One region of the Streptomyces poriticola genome, then DNA from elsewhere that is predicted to be linked to it. Evidence: riboswitches for the same ligand, from Rfam matches in the RefSeq annotation. Region 1 holds a riboswitch; each other region holds the start of a gene.
What was found. Region 1 has a riboswitch for cyclic di-AMP ahead of V5O46_RS24110 (M23 family metallopeptidase). Riboswitches for the same ligand answer to the same signal wherever they lie in the genome.

Region 1 (4,170 bases):
CACAGGGTGGGTCCGACGTGCAGAGCGGGCCGGCGGCCGCACAAGGCGTAGCGGGTGTACGGGGCGTGGGGTGCGCGCAGACCGCACGGGCCGCACGGACCGCACGGGCCGCACGGACCGCACGGGCCGAACGGACCGAACGGACCGAACGGACCGAACGGGCCGTCCTACGGAGCCCGCGTGGCGGCGAGGCCCGCACGCCCGCACCCTCGTGCGGCTGCTGCCCGGACTGCTGATCGTGGCCGGCGCCGGGTACGACATCCTCACCCCGCGCGACTTCACCGCTGCGCCCCTCTACACGGCCGCGCCGCTGACCGCCGCCCCGATCTGCTCGCGGCGCGGCACCGTCCTCACGGGGGCGGTGACCGTCGCCGTGGTGATCATGCTGCAGCTCTCGCTGGGCGCGGCGCACCGGAACGGCTCCCTCACGGAGCTGGTCACCATCGCCACGGTCGCCGCCCTCGCCGTGCTCGTCAACGCCTACGTCCGCCGCACCGGCGAGCGGCTCGCCTCCGCTCGAGAGATCGCCGAGGCCGCTCAGCGCGCAGTGCTGCCCGTGCCCGCCGAGCGGGTCGGCGGCTTCGAGATCGCGGCCCGGTACGAGGCCGCCCAGGCGGACGCGTACATCGGCGGCGACCTGTACGCGGTGCAGGACACCCCGCACGGAGTGCGGCTCGTCGTGGGCGACGTACGCGGCAAGGGGATGGGCGCGGTGGCGGCGGTGGCCGTGGTGATCGGGGCGTTCCGGGAGGCCGCCGAGCAGGAGGCGACGCTGGAGGCGGTGGCGCAGCGGCTGGAACGGGCGCTGGCCCGGGAGGGCACCCGGCGCGCGGGGATGGACGACTCCGAGGGCTTCACCACCGCCGTCCTGGCCGAACTCCCGCACGGCGACGGCGTCGTGCGGCTGCTCAACCGCGGCCACCCGCCACCGCTGCTGCTGCGCAGCGACGGCACGCTGCGCACGCTGGCCGCCGGTGAGGCCGCGCTGCCGCTCGGCATGGGTGAGCTGGGCGCGTGGCCCGACCGCGCCCACGAATCGGCCTTCCCCGGTGGCGCCACGCTGCTGCTGCACACCGACGGGCTGTCCGAGGCCCGTGACGCACGCGGGGAGTTCTACGATCCCGGGGAGCGGCTCGCCGGGCGGGTCTTCCGGCGTCCCGGCGAACTGCTCGACGCCCTCGCGGACGATGTACGCCGGCACTCGGGAGGCGGGACCACGGACGACATGGCACTGCTGGCCGTACGGCGGCCGTGAGTTCGCCCGGTCCCCCTGGCGGGCCTCCGGGCCGCGGGTCTCCGGGCCGCTGGCCGCGGTTCTCCTTGATCATTGTCACGAGTGGTGACCGGACGAGCGCCCTCCGCATAACAACTGACACACTGTCAGGTGTTGAACAATGAACAGTCGGTGTACGGGGTCCGCCGAGGCGGGGTCAACTCGCCCGGTTTTCACCGATCGTGAGGCATGCGTCCGTGGCGAAATCGTTAATGATCAAGAGGAACAGCTTGGAATATGAGGCTCGGGTCTATTAACGTTCGATAACGCAGCGCGGTCGTCCCAGCCGTCACAGAAGGCGGCTCCGTGCGCACGCGCCGAATTCTGCGCAGAGATGCACAGGAACCGGGGAACCACCACCTTGGGGTGAATCGGGCGTATCGGGCCGTGGAGTCACGGACTTGTGTACGCGCGTAGGAGACCTTCCTGCTCCGAACCCGTCAGCTAACCCGGTAGGCGGAGAAGGAAGGAAAGGAGTACGCCCACGTGGCGTCCAACCGGCCTGCCCCCGAGGCCCCGTTCGTGCCGAGTCAGCGCGACGGCGACACCTTCGTCCAGCGTGACGCCGACGCGTTCGCCCAGCCCGACGGCAATCCGTTCGTCCAGCGGGACGGCGACACCCTCACCCAGCGGGACGGCGACACCTTCGTCTACGGCGCCCGCCGCACCGACGAGGGTCCCTGGGACGAGTGGAACCCCACCGCGGAGACCGTCCGCCCGGTCCGCGGTCGGCACCGCGTGGCCAAGCAGCGCGGCGGACTCGCCCGCAGCTCCACCGTCCTGGGCGTCGGCGTCATAGCAGCGGTCGGCGCGGGCGGTATGGCCAGCGCGCAGACCGGCAAGCCGCCGGTGTCGATCTCCATGCCCGACCTGCCCAACGTCGGCTCCCTCATCTCGGACGAGGAAGAGGCCCCCAAGGGCTCCGCGACGCCGCTCAGCACCATCGGCGTGACCTCGACCGACACCGATGAGGGCGCCGCCGACGCCGGTGAGGCACTGCGGGCCCGGATCATCGCGCAGGCCGAGCAGCAGCAGGACCAGGTCGAGAGCAAGGCCGCCGCCGAGGCCAAGGCCGCGGCCGAGAAGAAGGCCGCGGAGGCCGCCGCCAAGGCGGCCAAGGAGGCGGAGGCCAAGGCCGCCGCCGCGAAGAAGAAGGCCGAGGAGGAGGCCCGCAAGAAGGCCGAGGCCGAGCGGCTGGCGCAGCTCGCCAAGCAGTACACGCTGCCGACCTCCTCATACACCATCTCCTCCAGCTTCGGACAGGCCGGCGCCTACTGGTCCTCCGGCTACCACACCGGCCTGGACTTCGCCGCGCCGACCGGCACCCTGCTCAAGGCCGTGCACAGCGGCACGATCACGTCCGCCGGCTGGGACGGCTCCTACGGCTACAAGACCGTGCTCACCCTCGACGACGGCACCGAGATCTGGTATGCCCACCAGTCCTCGATCAGCGTCAGCGTCGGCCAGAAGGTCACCACCGGCGACGTCATCGGCCGGGTCGGCGCCACCGGCAACGTGACCGGCGCCCACCTCCACCTGGAGGTGCACCCCGGCGGGTCCGCCTCCGGCATCGACCCGATGGCCTGGCTGCAGAGCAAGGGCCTCACCCCCTGACGGCGGCCCCTCCGCCACGGGAGGGCACAGCTACCGACTGCCGGCGGTCCTGACGGCGATCCCCCCCGACGTCAGGGCTGCCGGTTCATCGGTACCGGCCCTGTTTGGTTCACGGGTACCGGCCAGGAGCCGTACGGCTGGTGCGGCGGCCGGTGCGCGGGTGCCGGAGCCCACTGAACCGCACCCCACGGCTGAACGGGAATCCACGGCACGGGCGGTGCGGTGGCACGGGCCGCATGGTCGAGCGCGGGGCCGGCTGCCGCCCTGCGGTGCCACAGGGCGTCCAGCAGCTGCCGCTCCCGCACCGTGAAGTCGGCGCCCGCCCTGCCCCGGCGGCCCCGGTGCCGGAGGAGGGCCAGCGAGGTCGCGTACGACTCGTACTCCGCGAGCGTCCGCGCCGCCTCCCTCCCGCCGAGATGCCGCGCGTGATCGCGGGCGATGCGCCGGGCCCGCATCGACCCCAGGGCGAGCGGCTCGGCGGGCGCCAGCCATCCGGCCGCGACATACGCGGGCAGCTCGGCGCGTACGGTGCTCAGTTCGCGCTGGCGGGTCCAGATCAGCAGCCAGGTCAGCAGCCCGAACGCGGGCACCATGAACGCGGCGTACACCGCGAAGAAGCCGTACTCCCCGAACGACGCCGAACCGTTCCACAGTGCGTGCAGGCCCATCGCGAGCAGCAGACCGGCGAGCGGGAGCAGTACCCGGCCGATCCGCCGGACGCGCCGGCCGCCGGAGTCGGCGCCGGCGGAGAGCGCGGCGAAGCCGAAGCCGATGCCGGTGAGGACCGTGAAGAGCGGGTGCGCGAACGGCGACATCACGATGCGGACGAAGAACGTCGCCGCGGTGACCGAGGCGATGCCCCGGTCGCCGCTGAGCTGGTCGGTGCCGAAGGCGGTGCCGAGGTAGAGGATGTTCTCGGTGAAGGCGAAGCCGGTGGCGGTGACACCGGCGATGACGACGCCGTCGAGGACGCGGGTGAAGTCCCGTCTGCGGAAGAGGAAGACCAGCAGCACGGCGGCCGCCTTCGCGGTCTCCTCGACGACCGGGGCTATCACCGTGGTGCCGAGGGTGTCGGCACTGGCCGGATCGGCGGTGGCGGTGGCTATCCAGCGGGTCGCGAAGCTGTTGGCGACGATCGCCATCAGCGCGGCGGCGAAGGCGCCCCACGCGAACGAGAACAGCAGGTTGCGCCAGGGACCGGGGTCGACCCGGTCCAGCCAGCGGAACGCGGCCAGCAGCAGGGGGACCGGGAGGACGGCGAGGCCCAGCCCGACCAGGAAGCC
Region 2 (4,170 bases), on a different contig from region 1:
ATCTACGGCACCACCGTCTCCGAGCTGCTCGGCGAGACCGCCGCGGACCGCGACGCCGTAGTGCGGGCCGCCGACATGGAGCCGGCCCCGGCGGGCGGCTGGACGTACTGGCAGGCCGGGGCGACCGGGCGCGGCATGCAGGCCCTGCGCGTCCATGTGCCGTACGGGACGCAGGGCGACATGGTGCGGGTGCACCCGGGCGAGGAGTGGCTGTATGTGCTGCGGGGCCGGCTGCGGCTGCACCTCGGTGACACCGTGCACCGGCTCGCTCCCGGCGACAGCGCGCACTTCGACTCGCTGACCCCGCACCGGATCGCCGCCCCGGACCCCGACGGCGTCGACCTGCTGTTCGTCCACACCCTGCTGCAGAGCCCCACGGCCGCGCTGTGCCTGGGCCGCACCACCGGAGAGATGCCATGAGCGACATGGAGGAGAAGTTCCCGCGGGCCCTGTGGGTGCGGCTGATCGTCTACATCGCCGTGGGGCATGTCTTCGCCGCCTTCGTCTATCTGCTCTTCGAGCTCGGGGCGAAGTGAGGGCCTTGGGCGGCCTCAGTCGAGGAGCCGCCCCCGCAGCCGCTCCCGGGTCTCCGGTGTGACGCCCAGCCCCTGCTCCAGATAGGCGTCGACGCCGCCCCAGGTCTCCTCGACGGTCTCGAAGGCCGCCGCCAGATACTCGGCCCGCGCGTCGAACAGGGGGCTGAGCAGCTCCATGACCTCGGGGGAGTAGGCGGAGGCGGAGCTGCTGCTGCGGTGCACCCGGTAGCGGCGGTGCTCGGCGCCGGACTTCAGATAGTCCTCGAGAACGGCCTCGCGCTCCACTCCCACGGCCAGCAGGGTCACCGCCACCGACAGGCCGGCCCGGTCCTTGCCGGCCGCGCAGTGCATCAGGGCGGGGACGCTGTCCTCGGCGAGCGAGTGCAGCACCTGGGAGTGCTCCGCCGTACGCTCCTTGACGATCATGCGGTAGGAGGCGATCATCCGGTCCGCGGCCCTTCCGTCCGCGAGGATGTCGCGGAGCTGGTCCAGATCGCCGTCGCGGACCATCTTCCAGAACTCGGCGCCGTCGGCCGGGTCGGACAGCGGCAGGTTCACATTGCGCACGCCGGGCAGCGCGATATCCGGGCCCTCGAGCTTCTGGTCGGCGGAGTTGCGGAAGTCGAAGATCGTGTGCAGGCCGAGGGCGCCGAGGAACGCGGCGTCCTCCGCCGTGGCGTGCGCCAGGTGCCCGCTGCGGAACAGCACGCCGTGCCGCACCCGGCGGCCGTCCTCGGTCGGCAGGCCGCCCACGTCACGGAAATTGCGCACACCGGCCAGCTCGGGCTCGGTCGACGGGACCTGCTGCGTCACGGGGGCTCCTCCCACTCCGCGCCGCCGGCGCTGATCGTCGGCGGCCACCGACTCGACGATACGGCATCTCTTGCCTGGGGCAATGAGTTGTCCACAGGCACGGCCCGGCCTCGGCGCCGGAGACATTCTTGTCGCGCTTTTCCATTCACATCCCATCTGGGCCTTCTGTCCGAATTAGCACCTTCATTCCAACTCGCTCTGGAATAAAGGAACCTGGAGTGCGGTCGCGTGAGGAGCGTCATATCCGTGACGGTGCGTTGTCCGTCATGTTCACGTAATTCACGTGCTTCTCAAGGGCTTTCGTGCATTGCGGCGGGCATCAAATCGACGGAGTGTTACCGCGGAAACCCGGGATGGATCAAGCAAATACCGCGTATCGGGAAACCCCTGCTTGTTCCTGTGCGTCTTGGTCCCTTACGTTCACGACCGATCCGGACGGACGCCTAATCCTGCCGCCGACCGGACTTTCGCACCCACCCGACACCCGTACCCGGCAGGAGCGGGGGACCCACAGGAATCACCGCCTGTTCCGGTCTCCGGAACGGCTAGGGGTCAAGTCGTGCCGCGGCACGGCCGGGCATCTCCAGCCCGAACCCGACAGCTCACCTCGCAGGCGCCGGAGAGGAATTCGCCATGCCCGCCAGGGGTAAGCACCGTCGCACCAGGACCCAGCGTCTGACCCGCACCATCGCCGTCGCCGGAACCGGTGGCGCCGCGCTCGCGCTGCCGCTCATCGGCGCCGTGAGCGCCCACGCGGCCCCCGCGCAGTCCGTTGCCGAGAAGGCGCCGCAGTCGCTCTCGGCGGCCCAGCAGCAGGTCGCCTCGAACAACTCCGGGAAGAACTCGGAGAAGTCGTCGGAGAAGCACACCTACACCGTGCGCGCCGGCGACTGGCTCTCGAAGATCGCCGACAGGTACGACGTCACCGGCGGCTGGCAGCAGCTGTGGGCCGACAACCTCCAGGCCATCGGCGAGGACCCGTCCCTCATCCACCCGGGTCTGAAGCTCTCCGTCGGCGGACCGGCCGAGGCGGGTGCCGCCGAGTCGTCCGCTCCGAAGGCCGCCGAGGCCGCCGAGCCGTCGGCCCCGAAGCAGGCCGAGAAGGCCGAGAAGACCGAGACCGCGCAGAAGGCGGAGCAGGCCCCGGCCGAGAAGTCCTCCTCCGAGGGCGCGGCTGCGCAGTCCGCCGGCACCGCGAGTGCCTCGGGTTACGTGTCCCCGGTGCCGGGCGGCACCATCGGCACCCCCTACCACCAGACCGGCAGCATGTGGTCCAGCGGCTACCACACCGGCACCGACTTCGTCGTCCCGACCGGCACCTCCCTGAAGGCCGTCGGCGCCGGCACCGTCGTCTCCGCCGGCTGGGCCGGTGCGTACGGCAACCAGGTCGTCATCAAGCTCGCCGACGGCTACTACGCCCAGTACGCCCACCTGTCCTCGCTCTCCGTCTCCACCGGTCAGTCCGTGACCGCGGGGCAGCAGGTCGGCCTGTCCGGCTCGACCGGCAACTCCACCGGTCCGCACCTGCACTTCGAGATCCGCACCACGCCGAACTACGGCTCCGACGTGGACCCGATCGCCTACCTGCGCTCGCACGGCGTCTCCCTCTGACGCCCGAGGCACGCACGCCCGAAGGCCGGACCCCGATCCCCGGGTCCGGCCTTCGCCGTTCCCGCGTTCCCGGGCGGGGACGCTGCGCTATTCCGGAGTTGACCAAGCCTTGGCAGTGGCCTTTCTCACCGCTCGTCAACCCCTGCCTACGGTCGCGTAGGTCACATTCCAGGGTGAATCATGGTCCGGCGTGGCAGACGATTCGAAGAGTGACAGCAGATCAGTGATCGGGTCGTACGTGTCGGTGGGGGACAGCTTCACCGAGGGCGTCGGCGATCCCGGCCCCGACGGGGCGTTCGTCGGCTGGGCCGACCGCCTCGCCGTCCTGCTCGCCGACCGGCGGCCCGAAGGCGAATTCACCTACACCAACCTCGCCGTGCGCGGAAGGCTGCTCGACCAGATCACGACGGAGCAGGTCCCGCGGGCGGTCGAACTCGCCCCGGACCTGGTCTCGTTCTGCGCGGGCGGCAACGACATCATCCGGCCCGGCACCGACCCGGACGAGGTCGCGGAGCGGTTCGAGCGGGCGGTCGCCGCGCTGACCACGGTGGCCGGCACCGTCCTGGTGACGACCGGCTTCGACACCCGGGGCGTGCCCGTCCTCAGGCATCTGCGCGGCAAGATCGCCACCTACAACGGGCATGTGCGCGCCGTCGCCGACCGGTACGGCTGCCCCGTGCTCGACCTGTGGTCCCTGCGGAGCGTGCAGGACCGCCGGGCCTGGGACGCCGACCGCCTGCACCTGTCGCCCGAGGGGCACACGCGCGTGGCCCTCCGCGCCGGCCAGGCGCTCGGGCTGCCGGTCCCCGCCGACCCGGAGCAGCCCTGGCCGCCGCTCCCGCCGCGCGGCGCGCTCGATGTCCGCCGGGACGACGTCCACTGGGCGCGCGAGTACCTGGTGCCCTGGATCGGGCGGCGCCTGCGCGGCCAGTCCTCCGGCGACCATGTGACCGCCAAGGGCACGCTGTCGCCGGACGACATCAGGAGCCGGATCGCCCCGGTGGCCTGACCACACCGGCTCACCCCGGGTCAGCGGCGAACGCGGCCCCCTCGGCGGTCGCCGGGGGCCGGCACGAACAGAACCCCCTCGGCGCCGCCGGCCGGCGCGAGCACTGCGTACTCCACGCCGCCGGGAGCCGGGGCCCGGGTCGCGGGTCGCGCACACACCGTCCCCGGTGGGCGGGGCTCTCGCCGTGGCCCCCCGTCCGGA
Region 3 (4,170 bases), on a different contig from region 1:
TGGAGCGCGCCCAGGCCCAGCTGGAGCGCGAGTGGCTGGACCGACTCGGCACCGTCGCGGGCCGCGCCGACGAACTCTGCCGGTACGCGGTCCTGTTCGGCGACCCGCAGCTCGCCCTCACCGCCGTCCAGCGGGTGCTCGACATCACCGCCGACGAGGTCCGGGAGGTGGCCGCAGCCCGCCTGCGCCCCGACAACCGCGCGGTGCTCGTCTACGAGCCGACCGCACCCGAAGCCGCAGACGCCGCCGAGGCCACCGACGAGACCGAGGAGTCGGACCAGTGACCGAGCTCGCCACGATGGACTTCCACCCCCGGCCCCGGGCGGGCGAGCCCAAGCCGTGGGCGTTCCCCGCCCCCGACCGCACCACGCTCGGAAACGGCCTCACCGTTCTGCGCTGCCACCGCCCCGGCCAGCAGGTCGTCGCCGTCGAGGTGCTCCTGCAAGCCCCGCTGTACGCCGAGCCGGCCGGCCTCGACGGCGTCGCCACGATCATGGCGCGCGCCTTCTCCGAGGGCACCGACAAGCACTCCGCCGAGGAGTTCGCCGCAGAGCTGGAGCGCTGCGGTGCCACCCTCGACTCGCACGCCGACCACCCCGGCGTGCGGCTCAGCCTGGAGGTCCCGGCCTCCCGCCTGGCCAAGGGGCTCGGGCTGGTCGCCGATGCCCTCCGGGCGCCCGCGTTCGCCGACAGCGAGGTCGAACGGCTGGTGCGCAACCGGCTCGACGAGATCCCGCACGAGCTCGCCAACCCCGCGCGCCGTGCGGCCAAGGAGCTCTCCAAGGAGCTGTTCCCGGCCGACTCGCGCATGTCGCGTCCGCGCCAGGGCACCGAAGAGACGGTCGCGAGCATCGACTCCGCGGCCGTACGCGCCTTCTACGAGCGGCATGTGCGCCCCGCCACGGCCACCGCGGTGGTCGTCGGCGATCTCACCGGCATCGACCTCGACGCGCTGCTCGGCGACACCCTCGGCGCATGGACCGGCTCCCCGGCCGAGTCCCGCCCGGTGCCCCCGGTGTCCGCCGACGACACCGGCCGGGTGGTCATCGTGGACCGCCCGGGCGCCGTCCAGACGCAGCTGCTGATCGGCCGCACCGGGCCCGACCGGCACGACCGCGTATGGCCCGCACAGGTGCTCGGCACCTACTGCCTCGGCGGCACCCTGACCTCCCGCCTGGACCGCGTCCTGCGCGAGGAGAAGGGCTACACCTACGGGGTGCGGTCCTTCGGGCAGGTCCTGCTCTCCGTCCCGGACGGCACCGGCGCGGCGATGCTCGCCATCAGCGGTTCCGTCGACACCCCGAACACCGGTCCGGCTCTCGCCGACCTGTGGACCGTGCTGCGCATGCTCGCCGCGGAGGGGCTCACCGACGCCGAGCGCGACGTCGCCGTGCAGAACCTGGTGGGGGTGGCGCCGCTGAAGTACGAGACCGCGGCGGCCGTGGCCGGCACGCTGGCCGACCAGGTCGAGCAGCACCTGCCGGACGACTACCAGGCCACGCTGTACCAGCAGCTCGCCGCGACCGGCACCGTCGAGGCCACCGCGGCGGTCGTCAACGCCTTCCCGGAGGACCGGCTGGTGACCGTTCTGGTCGGCGACGCAGCCGAGATCAAGGATCCCGTCGAGGCGCTCGGCATCGGTGAAGTCACCGTCGTGACCGCCGAGTAGACCGCACCTCAGCGGCACGCGCGTGGGGTCCTGGTGGCGCAGGCGTCACCAGGGCCCTGCTATGTCCGAATTGAGGGAGAGGTTCCCCGTCTGGCCTGTGGTGTGCGCTACAAAAGGGCCGATCCGTTTGGGAATTGAAAGTTGGCCCCCTTAGCGTCTTCCGGGCTGTTCGTCATGCAGTGCGCCGCGCCCGCGGCACCGGACAGTCATCGCCGAGTCCCCGTACGGCGCGAGCCAGGGGAGCCGGGGACCCAACGCAGTCCCTGGGGTGAATCGGACGCCCGCGCGCAGCGAGGGGGTCCGTAGGAGACCTTCCTGCTCCGAACCCGTCAGCTAACCCGGTAGGCGACAGGGAAGGAAAGGACGAGCCTGTACATGGCGTTCACGCGCGCCACCGGGAAGCACCGCCGGCCCAGCCGGATACAGCGCACCACCGCCCGCGCGGCGGGCGTCGCCGCCCTCACCACCAGCGGCGTGGTGGGCACCCTCGCGGCCCCCGCGCTCGCCGCCGAACCCGCGGCGGAGCAGACCGGTCTCACCCCGGTCGTCACCATCGGCGATTCCGTGGCCGACCAGATCGACGCCCAGGCCGAGGCCCAGCGGCAGGCCGCCGAGGACGCCGCAGCCCGGGAGCGGGCCGAGCAGGCCGCCCGGGAGCGGGCCCGCGAGGCGGCCGAGCAGGCCCGGGAGGCCAGGGAGCGCGCCGCTCGCGAGGCCGAGCGCAAGCGACTGAACACCTTCGTCGCCCCGATCAGCGGCTCCTACGTGTCCACCTCCTACCGGGCCGGCGGCGGTGTGTGGTCCTCCGGCAGTCACACCGGTGTCGACTTCCATGCCGCGTCCGGCACCTCCGTGCGCGCGGTGGGCACCGGCACGGTCGTCGAGGCCGGCTGGGGCGGGGCGTACGGCAATCAAGTCGTGATCAAGATGCACGACGGGACGTACACCCAGTACGGTCACCTGTCCTCCGTCGGCGTCTCGGTGGGCCAGAGCGTCACCCCGGGCCAGCAGATCGGTCTGTCCGGTGCGACCGGCAACGTCACCGGACCACACCTGCACTTCGAGGCCCGCAGCGGCGCCGAGTACGGCTCGGACATCGATCCCGTGGCCTATCTGCGGGCCCACGGCGTCAGCCTCTGACCCCGCCGCCGCGGCGGCCCGGAGCGGCAGCCGCGAGCCGCACCCCACGCCGCACCCCGAAGCCCCGGCCCCGAGCCGGGGCTTTCGGACTTTTTCGAACGTCCGTCTGTCCAAAAAATAGCCATGGATTCCGACCCGCCGTCGGAAATTCCCGCTCATTGCCATAGAGTCACGGAACGCACGTCACTCGACGACGTTGCACGGGGATTAAGGCGGAGGTCGGTCATGCGTATTCCGGCGCACTCGGTCTGCACGGCGATCCGGGACGACATCGTCGCCGGTGTCTACGAGCGCGGCAGCCGGCTCACCGAGGAGCTGCTCGCGCGGCGCTACGGCGTCTCCCGGGTCCCGGTGCGCGAGGCGCTGCGCACCCTGGAGGCCGAGGGCTTCGTCGTCACCCGGCGGCACGCGGGCGCGTGCGTGGCGGAACCGACCGAGCAGGAGGCCGCCGATCTGCTGGAGATGCGGCTGCTCCTCGAACCCCTCGGCGCCGCCCGGGCGGCCCAGCGCCGCACCGAGGCGCATCTGAAGGTGCTGCGCGGCCTGGTCCGGCTGGGGCAGCAGCGGGCGCGCCAGGGCACCAGCGACGACCTGCGCTCACTGGACGGCTGGTTCCACGAGACACTGGCCCAGTCCTCCGGCAGTCCCGCGCTGATCGCGATGCTGGCCCAGCTGCGGCACAAGATCGCCTGGATGTACGCGGTGGAGCCGCCGGCCGGCCCGGTGGAGTCCTGGACGGAGCACGGTGCCATCGTCGACGCGGTGGCCCGCGGGGACGGCGAGCGGGCCCGCGCGCTCACCGCGCTGCACGTCGAACGGGCGGCCCCGGCGCACCGGCCGCGCTTCGCCTCCGGCGGCGAGCGGCCGGCGCGTGTGAGGCATTCGCAACGTCCCGTAAACATGCCGAGCCTGCGGAATTAACACCGGCGCCGTATACAAAGAACAGGCAATTCGGGGGCCCTGTTTTCTGCTGCCCGAAAAAAGAAAAGCGAAAGGCCCGTCCGGTGATCCGGGCGGGCCTTTCGTGGAGCTGAGGACAAGGCGGGCCTCAGACGGTCTCGGGAAGCTCCTCGAGCCCTTCGGAGACCAGCTTCGCCAGCCGGTCCAGAGCGGCGTCCGAGCCGTCGGCGTCGGAGGCGAGGACGATCTCCTCGCCGCCCTGGGCGCCCAGGCCCAGCACGGCCAGCATGGAGGCCGCGTTGACGGGGTTGCCGTCGGCCTTGGCGATCGTCACCGGGACGCCTGTGGCCGTGGCGGCTCGGACGAAGATGGAGGCGGGGCGGGCGTGGAGACCCTCGGCCCAGCCGACGTTGACGCGGCGCTCAGCCATGTGATGCTGCCCTTCAGGTGTTCAGGGTTGT
Region 4 (4,170 bases), on a different contig from region 1:
CTGGCCGACCCGGGGCTGTCCAAGAACCCCGCGCATCACGACGAGCCCGCGCACGCCAAAGGCAAGACCGGCATCCCCGGCGAGCGCAAGGCCGAGCTGATGACGCACCTGCTCAACATCGACCCGCCGGACCACACCCGGCTGCGCCGGCTGGTCAGCAAGGCGTTCACACCGCGGCGCGTCGCCGAGTTCGCGCCCCGCGTGCAGGAGCTCGCCGACGGCCTCATCGACCGGTTCGCCGCCCGCGGGTCCGCCGACCTCATCCACGAGTTCGCCTTCCCGCTTCCCATCTACGCCATCTGCGACCTGCTCGGTGTCCCGCGCGAGGACCAGGACGACTTCCGGGACTGGGCGGGCATGATGATCCGGCACGGGAAGGGGCCCCGCGGCGGGGTCGCTCGGTCGGTCAAGAAGATGCGCGGCTATCTCGCCGAACTCATCCACCGGAAGCGGGAGGCCCTGCCCACCGAACCCGGGCCCGGCGAGGACCTCATCTCGGGGCTCATCCGCGCCTCCGACCACGGCGAGCACCTCACCGAGAACGAGGCCGCAGCCATGGCCTTCATCCTCCTCTTCGCCGGCTTCGAGACCACCGTCAATCTCATCGGCAACGGCACCTACTCGCTGCTCACCCACCCCGGTCAGCGTGCCCGTCTGCAGCGCTCGCTTGCCGCCGGCGAGCGCGGCCTGCTGGAGACCGGCGTCGAGGAACTCCTGCGCCACGACGGCCCGGTGGAGCTCGCCACCTGGCGGTTCGCCACCCGCCCGCTCACCGTCGGCGGACAGGACATCGCTGCCGGCGACCCCGTGCTCGTCGTGCTGGCCGCCGCCGACCGGGACCCTGAGCGGTTCGCGGACCCCGACACCCTCGATCTGTCCCGCCGGGACAACCAGCACCTCGGGTACGGCCATGGCATCCACTACTGCCTCGGCGCCCCGCTCGCCCGGCTGGAGGGCCAGACCGCGCTCGCCACCCTCCTCACCCGGCTTCCCGATCTGCGCCTCGACGCCGATCCGGCCGAACTGCGCTGGCGCGGCGGGCTCATCATGCGCGGACTGCGCACCCTGCCCGTGTCCTTCACCCCGCCCGAGGCAGCGGTCGCCCCGCAGACCCACGACGCCCGAAGCAAACGTGACACACGCTCAGCTCTGTGATCTTCACGTGATCTGCGCGGCATGAACTTGTGACAAGTGATCGTCTGCCGATACGTTCACGGATCAGCGCGGCGACCGAGCCCCAGCCCGTCGCGCCGTTCCGTGCTGTCTCGCGAAAGGTCTCCGCATGCTCTCCGGGAACGGTCGTCACCGTCGCCCCCGCCAGGCCCCGGCCCTCGTCGTCGCGGCCGGAGTGACCGGCTCCGCCATCGCGATCCCGCTCCTCGGAGCCTCCGGCGCCGGCGCGGCCGACGGCACGACCTGGGACCGTGTCGCCGAGTGCGAGACGGGCGGCGCATGGAGCCAGAACAGCGGCAACGGCTACTACGGCGGACTCCAGCTGTCCCAGGAGCACTGGGAGACCTACGGCGGCCTCGACTACGCCTCCAGCGCCGACACGGCCAGCCGCTCCCAGCAGATAGAGATAGCCGAGAAGGTGCTCGCGGCCGAGGGCATCGCCGCCTGGCCGACCTGCGGACTGCTCGCCGGACTGGAGAACGACTCCTCCACGGGGGCCGGCGGCGGCACCGCGAGTGACGGACCGTCGGACGGGACGCCGGCCGGCTCGCCCACCGCGGACGCCTCGGGCACGCCCGGGACCGCCCCCGGTGCGGACAAGACCCCGGACCCGGGCGCGGAGGGCGCGGGGCCCGGCACGTCGGACCCGGCGGCCGAGCCCTCGTCCCCGTCCGCCGACCCGGCAGCCGGAGCGGATGAATCGGCCGAGTCCGACACATCCCCCGTATCCCCCGTATCCCCTGAATCCTCCGCGCCGACCGATCCGGCCACCACAAAGCGCGACGACTCGGACAACTCCGGGCAGAGTGAGGGTGCTTCGGACCCGGGCGCCACCGATCGGCCCGGCGCCGGCCGGCACCGGGGTGACAGTGCCGACGAGGGCGCCGACACGGCCGCCGGGGACGGCCGCACCGGCGAGTCGTCCGGCCGGCACGCCTCGCGCGACGGCGCCGCGGCGCGGGAGGCGGCGGACGGCACGTACACCGTCCGGTCCGGCGACAGCCTGTGGCTCATCGCCGACTCCCTTGAGCTGGGCGGCGGGTGGTCCGCGCTCTACGCCGCCAACGAGGATGTCGTCGGCGCCGACCCCGACCACATCCTGCCCGGTCAGACGCTTGCAGTCGGGGGCGAAACGGGCGAAAAGTAGCGGGAGTTCACGTCACGGTTCGGCCTGAATGTCCGTTTTAAATGCCGTGAGAGATAGGTCTCAGAAGCCCTGATCGTCTTTGAAAATCCGCGGAGCGCGTGTCTACGGTCAGGACCGCTCGCCATCGCGGGCCCCGGCTGCCGCAACGCCGAATCCTGCCAGCGGCCGTCCGGGAACAGTCGTCGCGTCAAGCGCCGTAGGCAGGAGCGGGGGACCCAAGGTAAGTGCCGTACCGGGCAGTCGAGCCCGAGCGGCTTGGGGTGAAGCCGAGTCCCGTCAGGGACCCGGCCGGGCAATTCCACCGGCCCGAACCCGACAGCTCACCTCGCAGGCGTCGGTGAGGGGATCCATCCATGCTGTTCTCCGGCAAGGGCAAGCACCGTCGTCCGTCCAAGACCGCTCGCGCCATCGCCGCCGTCGGCGTCACCGGCGCCGCCGCCGTCGCCGCCCCGCTGATGGCGGCCGGCAACGCCTCCGCCGCCACCGCCGCCGAGTGGGACGCCGTCGCCCAGTGCGAGTCCGGCGGCAACTGGTCCATCAACACCGGCAACGGCTACTACGGCGGCCTGCAGTTCTCCGCCTCCACCTGGGCCGCGTTCGGCGGTACCCAGTACGCCGCCACCGCCGACCGGGCCACCAAGGCGCAGCAGATCGAGATCGCCGAGAAGGTCCTCGCGGGCCAGGGCAAGGGCGCCTGGCCGGTCTGCGGCACCGGCCTGTCCAGCACCCCGTACAGCGGCGGCGGTGCCGAGGCCGGCTCCGGCAGCACCTCGACCGCGCCGTCCGAGTCCCGCGAGAGCGAGCAGAAGGCCTCCCGCTCGCAGGAGCGCCCGGCCGCCGAGCCGACGCAGCCGGCCGCGAAGGCGGACAAGGCCGAGAAGGCCGAGAAGAAGACCGTCACCACCCCGGCCGGCGAGACGGTCGCCAAGGGCGACGGTGAGTACAAGGTCGTCAAGGGTGACACGCTCAGCGGTATCGCCGCGGAGCACGGCGTCGAGGGCGGCTGGCAGAAGCTGTTCCAGCTCAACGACGACATCGTCGACGACGCCGACCTGATCTACCCGGGTCAGCAGCTGCACCTGAAGTAAGCGGCGGCGTCCCGCAGTCTCCCCGCCCCGGTGCGTCTCCCCCCGTGCGCACCGGGGCGGGGTTTTTTCCTGGACATCATTTGTTTCGTCCGGAAACAATTTTCTCTCGGTTCTGTCCAACGGGTGGTCGGGCGGCCGGCCGCCGCCCGGAGCCGGTTAGGCTCATGTCGCAGCACCCCACCCGTGGTCCTGCTGACCCGCGTCACATCCAAGAAGGAGATGCTCGTGCCGTCCATCGACGTCGTCGTAGCCCGGGAAATCCTGGACTCCCGAGGCAACCCCACGGTCGAGGTCGAGGTCGGCCTCGACGACGGCAGCACGGGTCGTGCCGCCGTCCCGTCCGGTGCCTCCACCGGTGCCTTCGAGGCCATCGAGCTCCGCGACGGTGACACCAACCGCTACCTGGGCAAGGGCGTCGAGAAGGCCGTCCTCGCCGTCATCGAGCAGATCGGCCCGGAGCTGGTCGGCTACGACGCCACCGAGCAGCGCCTGATCGACCAGGCCATGTTCGACCTGGACGCCACCGACAACAAGGGCTCCCTCGGCGCCAACGCCATCCTCGGCGTGTCGCTCGCCGTCGCCCACGCCGCCTCCGAGGCGTCCGACCTGCCGCTCTTCCGCTACCTGGGCGGCCCCAACGCGCACCTGCTGCCGGTGCCGATGATGAACATCCTGAACGGCGGCGCCCACGCCGACTCCAACGTGGACATCCAGGAGTTCATGATCGCCCCGATCGGCGCGGAGTCCTTCTCCGAGGCCCTG

Region 2: another riboswitch for cyclic di-AMP. It lies ahead of V5O46_RS21630 (M23 family metallopeptidase); the one in region 1 lies ahead of V5O46_RS24110 (M23 family metallopeptidase).
Region 3: another riboswitch for cyclic di-AMP. It lies ahead of V5O46_RS28685 (M23 family metallopeptidase); the one in region 1 lies ahead of V5O46_RS24110 (M23 family metallopeptidase).
Region 4: another riboswitch for cyclic di-AMP. It lies ahead of V5O46_RS05560 (transglycosylase family protein); the one in region 1 lies ahead of V5O46_RS24110 (M23 family metallopeptidase).

Annotation. Positions count from the first base shown of each region.
Region 1 is NZ_JBAGKH010000023.1:95,614-99,783, forward strand. Features, by position in the region: gene V5O46_RS24105 (PP2C family protein-serine/threonine phosphatase) at 212-1,255, shown strand; cyclic di-AMP (ydaO/yuaA leader) riboswitch at 1,579-1,747, shown strand; gene V5O46_RS24110 (M23 family metallopeptidase) at 1,760-2,887, shown strand; gene V5O46_RS24115 (PrsW family intramembrane metalloprotease) at 2,959-4,170, opposite strand, start outside.
Region 2 is NZ_JBAGKH010000019.1:13,727-17,896, reverse strand. Features, by position in the region: gene V5O46_RS21645 (helix-turn-helix domain-containing protein) at 1-420, shown strand, start outside; gene V5O46_RS21640 (DUF6126 family protein) at 417-536, shown strand; gene V5O46_RS21635 (tyrosine-protein phosphatase) at 552-1,349, opposite strand; cyclic di-AMP (ydaO/yuaA leader) riboswitch at 1,821-1,978, shown strand; gene V5O46_RS21630 (M23 family metallopeptidase) at 1,983-2,960, shown strand; gene V5O46_RS21625 (SGNH/GDSL hydrolase family protein) at 3,184-3,969, shown strand.
Region 3 is NZ_JBAGKH010000037.1:44,169-48,338, forward strand. Features, by position in the region: gene V5O46_RS28675 (M16 family metallopeptidase) at 1-284, shown strand, start outside; gene V5O46_RS28680 (M16 family metallopeptidase) at 281-1,669, shown strand; cyclic di-AMP (ydaO/yuaA leader) riboswitch at 1,870-2,032, shown strand; gene V5O46_RS28685 (M23 family metallopeptidase) at 2,045-2,809, shown strand; gene V5O46_RS28690 (GntR family transcriptional regulator) at 3,035-3,730, shown strand; gene V5O46_RS28695 (HPr family phosphocarrier protein) at 3,858-4,139, opposite strand.
Region 4 is NZ_JBAGKH010000003.1:104,626-108,795, reverse strand. Features, by position in the region: gene V5O46_RS05570 (cytochrome P450 family protein) at 1-1,155, shown strand, start outside; gene V5O46_RS05565 (transglycosylase family protein) at 1,283-2,320, shown strand; cyclic di-AMP (ydaO/yuaA leader) riboswitch at 2,503-2,669, shown strand; gene V5O46_RS05560 (transglycosylase family protein) at 2,674-3,408, shown strand; gene eno (phosphopyruvate hydratase) at 3,634-4,170, shown strand, end outside.